2 regions of the Citricoccus sp. genome follow, and region 1 is predicted to be linked to the other one. Evidence: predicted binding sites of a transcription regulator. Region 1 holds the regulator's gene; the other holds the start of a gene.
The links. Region 1 encodes LexA, which represses DNA repair genes until DNA is damaged. Its sites were predicted from a motif close to TCGAACANNTGTTCGA; they were not measured.
Positions count from the first base shown of each region.

Region 2: a site for LexA is predicted at 1,286-1,301, ahead of PLJ28_RS04300 (Rv2578c family radical SAM protein). Genes of this name have one in related genera too.

Region 1 is NZ_DAOMPX010000012.1:59,638-61,835, reverse strand. Features, by position in the region: gene PLJ28_RS06130 (histidinol-phosphate transaminase) at 1-203, opposite strand, end outside; gene PLJ28_RS06125 (LysM peptidoglycan-binding domain-containing protein) at 342-701, opposite strand; gene lexA (transcriptional repressor LexA) at 936-1,673, shown strand; gene PLJ28_RS06115 (hypothetical protein) at 1,700-2,198, shown strand, end outside.
Region 2 is NZ_DAOMPX010000007.1:50,859-53,056, reverse strand. Features, by position in the region: gene pheS (phenylalanine--tRNA ligase subunit alpha) at 1-495, opposite strand, end outside; gene PLJ28_RS04305 (hypothetical protein) at 701-1,201, shown strand; gene PLJ28_RS04300 (Rv2578c family radical SAM protein) at 1,310-2,198, shown strand, end outside.

The sequences.
Region 1 (2,198 bases):
TTGAGCGTCACGGCGGCAGCGGCCACCGACTCCGCGATGGCGGCGACCACCTCGTCCGGGACCGGATGGGTGTTCTCATTCGTGTTCAGCGCCACCGCCACGTCCAGCTGGGGCGCACCGTAGGGGCTCAGGCCCCGCAGGTTCTCACGCAACGGCAGGGCGGCCAGGGCCTCCGGATTCGAGATCGCATCCTCATCACTCACCCGAGACAGCCTAGGCGCTCAGTCAGTCCCCCGAGCCCCGGTGACGTCCGTGCATGGCACGCCACGGTCCCCCCTCTGACGCGGCTCGAACCGGGCGACGGGCCGGCCGAGGCCGCGGACGTTCCGGTGGTGCCCGCGTCAGCCCCGGGGGACGAAGAGGACCTGCCCCGGCTGCAGCTCGGAACCGGTCAGGTCATTGAGCTCGCCGATCCGCAGGATGGTCTGATTGCGCGGAGCGTCCGGGGCCACCTGGCCGGCCACGGACCACAGGGTGTCACCGTAGTCCACGGTGACGGACTCGACCGGGGCGACCACGGGGCGCTCCGGCGATGCTGCGGCCGGGGCCACGGCATGGGCGCCCAGGAACACGGCGGCCGCGGCCGCCAGCGCGGCCACGACGAGGATCGGGAGTCCGACGAAGAGGAAACGGCCACGACGGTTCAGGTGGAATCCGGCCGAGCCGGCGGTGCGGGTCACGACCGATGCTGCAGTGCTCATGCTCTTCAACCTCTCCGCCCGGGGCGACCGGGCTGTTCGAACGTGTGTTCTATCCGTTCGCCCTCTTGTCTAGCACGTCTGTTCGAAACACGCCAAACATTATTCGAACATATCTTTGAATCCGCCCTGCCCCTCCGGTAGCCTCTGAGGCACGTGATGGCCCGTCAACTCCCCGCGGGCCGACCATGAGACATCTCAACCGGCACCACGGACACGCTAAGAACGGATCTTCGAATGGCCTCCCGGACTCCCCGACCCGAACCGGACTCCCAGCCCGCCCCTGCCGCCCGGACGCTGACCGCGCGCCAGCGGGTCATCCTGGGGTCGATCCGCTCGGCCATCGCGCAGCACGGGTACCCGCCGTCGATGCGGGAGATCGGTGACGCCGCCGGACTGGCCTCGCTGTCCTCGGTGACCCATCAGCTGGGTCAACTGGAGAAGTGGGGGTACATCCGCAAGGATCCGGGACGGCCCCGCGCCATGGAGGTCCTGCTGGACGAGGACGGACAGCCCGTGTCGACGGCCGCGGCCGGCGCCCCGGACACCGCCGACCGCCCGGCTCCGGTCACGGCCCTGCACACCGGTGCGGTGGAGGGCACCTCCGTCCCGGTCCCGCTCGTCGGTCGCATCGCCGCCGGCGGGCCGATCCTGGCCGACCAGCAGGTCGAGGACGTCATGACGCTCCCCCGCCAGCTCACCGGCGAGGGAGAGCTGTTCATGCTCAAGGTCTCCGGTGACTCGATGGTCGATGCCGCGATCTGCGACGGGGACTGGGTGGTGGTCCGCCAGCAGAACTCGGCCCAGAACGGTGACATCGTGGCGGCCCTGCTGGATGATGAGGCCACCGTCAAGACGTTCCGGCAGCGCGACGGGCACACGTGGCTGCTGCCGCAGAATTCGGCCTATGAGCCGATCCTCGGAGACGAGGCGACGGTCATGGGCAAGGTGGTCACGGTCCTGCGGGCCCTCTGACCGGGACACTGATGCGGAGCGCGGCGATGAACCACCGTCCCTTCCCGAGAGGCGTCCGGGTGGCGGACGCCGAGCGCTTCGTCTACACCCGGGGACGGCTCCTGGAGCGTCGTCGCCTGGACCTGCTGTTGCACGGGGGCGGTCCCGAGGGCGTCCTGGCGGCGCTGGGCGCGTATCGCAACCCCGACGGCGGATTCGGTCACGGCCTGGAGCCCGATGTCCGCTCCCCGGTGAGCGAGCCCCTCGCCACCCTCACCGCCCTCGACCTGCTGGCCGGGTGGGACCTGGCCGACCATCCCTGGTTCCGCAGCGCGCTCGAGTGGGCTGCCTCGGCGTCCGGGCTCGACGGTTCGCTGCCCTTCGTCACCGAGCCCTCCCTGGCCTGGCCGCACGCGCCCTGGGTACAGCTGTGGCCCGGAGGATCACACCTCACCTTCGGCTTCGCGGCCGCCGCCCTCCGGACCGGCTTCGTCGGCGGGTGGGCCGAGGCGGCCACGGAGTGGTGCCGCTCCCAGCTGCGGGAGG
Region 2 (2,198 bases), on a different contig from region 1:
GTGGGCCTCGGGCGGGTCCACGAAGAAGGTGTCCTGCATCTCGCGGGCCGGGTGGTCCGGCTTGAAGTTCAGGGCGTCGAAGTTGTACCACTCCGATTCCAGTTCCGGGCCCTCGGCGATCTCCCAGCCCATGCCGATGAAGATGTCCGAGACCCGCTCCTGCAGCACCGACAGCGGGTGGCGGGCGCCCACGCGACGACGGCGGACCGCCGCGGTGACGTCCACCGTCTCCTCGACGAGCAACCGGGCCGCGCGCTCCTCCTCCAGCACCTCGGTGCGGGCGGCGAGCGCGGACTCCATCGCCTTGCGGGCGCCGCCCATGAGCTTGCCGGCCGTGGACTTCTGGTCCTTGGGCAGCTTGCCGATGGAGCGGTTGGCCAGGGTGAGCGGCGCCTTCTCCCCCGTGTGGGCCAGGCGGGCGGCCTTGAGCTGGTCGAGGTCGGCGGCGGCGGAGAAGGCCTGGAGCGCGGCCTCCACGGCGGCGCCCACGGCCATCTCGTCGGCCGGGGAGATCTCGGGTGCGACCTGCTCGGTGGTTCCGTCCGGCTGCTCGACCGGGGTCTCGGCCAGGTCCTGGGGGGTTTCCGTCATGGCGGGCAACGACCTTCATGCTGCGGTGGGTTCGGACACGGGGTGGGCCACTCGGGAAGAAGGCCCCGGCCAGTCTAGTGGACCGCCCCGGGCACCTAGGCTGGACGGCATGGCCGGTCACACTTCCCGACGCCGGCCGGTCCGGTCCGAAGACCGGGCCGGCCGGCTGCCCGGGCGTGGGCCGGACCGCCTCCCGGCGCGGTTGGCGCTGCGGCGGTGGTGGAACGCGATCAACCTGACGACGCCCCTGGGACTGGTCCTGGCCCTGGGCTCCGGGTGCTCCGTGCGGCGGGGACCGCTGGGGCTGGTCCTGGCCACCGGGTACCGGTGGCCGTTCCCGGACGGCGGGGCGTTCACGGTCGGCAACGTCGTCCTGTTCCGGGCCCGGACGGTCATCACCCCGCAACTGCTGGCCCATGAGTCCCGGCACGCCACCCAGTACGCCTGGTGCGCGGGGCTGCCGTTCCTGGTGCTGTACGCGGCGGCGGTCGGCTGGTCGCTGCTGCGCACCGGGGACACCGCCTCCCGCAACGTCTTCGAGCGCCGCGCGGGACTGGAGGCCGGCGGGTACCGCGAGCGCCCGGTGCGCTGGCCGCGCCGGCGCGCCTGACCTCACTCTCACCAGCACGGACGGCACCACGCGCCGGCCCCCGGGTTCCCACGCTCGTTCCTGACACCTTCCTTGCACCATGATTCGAACATGTGTTCTAATCGGTCCATGCGATGGGAAGCGCAGGCACTGCAGGCCGGGGACGGAACCGGTCAGGACGGCGACGGCACTCCGGCCGCGCCAGCCGCCCTGCTGCCGCTCTCCGGCCTGCAGCGTTCCATCACCACCCCGGACTTCGCCGGGATCACCTTCCACGAGGTCGTGTCCAAGTCGGCCCTGAACCGGGTCCCGGACTCCTCGCCCATGCCGTTCCGGTGGACGGTCAACCCGTACCGGGGATGCACCCACGCCTGCCGCTACTGCTATGCGCGCAGCACCCACGAGTACCTCGACCTCGACCCGGGGGCCGACTTCGACCGGCAGATCGTGGTGAAGGTGAACACCCCCGAGCTGCTGCGCCGGGAACTGGGCCGCCCCGGATGGACACGAGAGCTGGTGGCGCTGGGCACCAACACCGACCCGTACCAGCGGGCCGAGGGCCGGTACCGGCTGATGCCCGGCATCATCACCGCCCTGGCGGACACCGGCACGCCGTTCTCCATCCTGACCAAGGGCACGCTGCTGGACCGTGACCTGGACCTGCTCTCCGCGGCCTCGCGTCAGGTGCCCGTGCAGGTGTCGGTGTCCCTGGCCATGCTCGATCCCGGCCTCGCACAGCAGGTCGAACCGGGGACGCCGAGCCCGGCGGCGCGCCTGCGGCTGATCGAGAGGCTGGCCTCGGCGGGGGCGGACGTCACGGTCATGGCCATGCCGTTGCTGCCCTGGCTGACGGACAGCGACCGGCAGGTGGAGGAGCTCATGGCGGCGTTGGCCGCTGCCGGGGCACGGTCGGTGCTGGCCGGTGCCCTGCACCTGCGGCCCGGGGCCCGTCAGTGGTACCTGGACTGGATCGCCCGTGACCATCCGGAACTGCTCGAGGGCTACCGCACCCTCTACG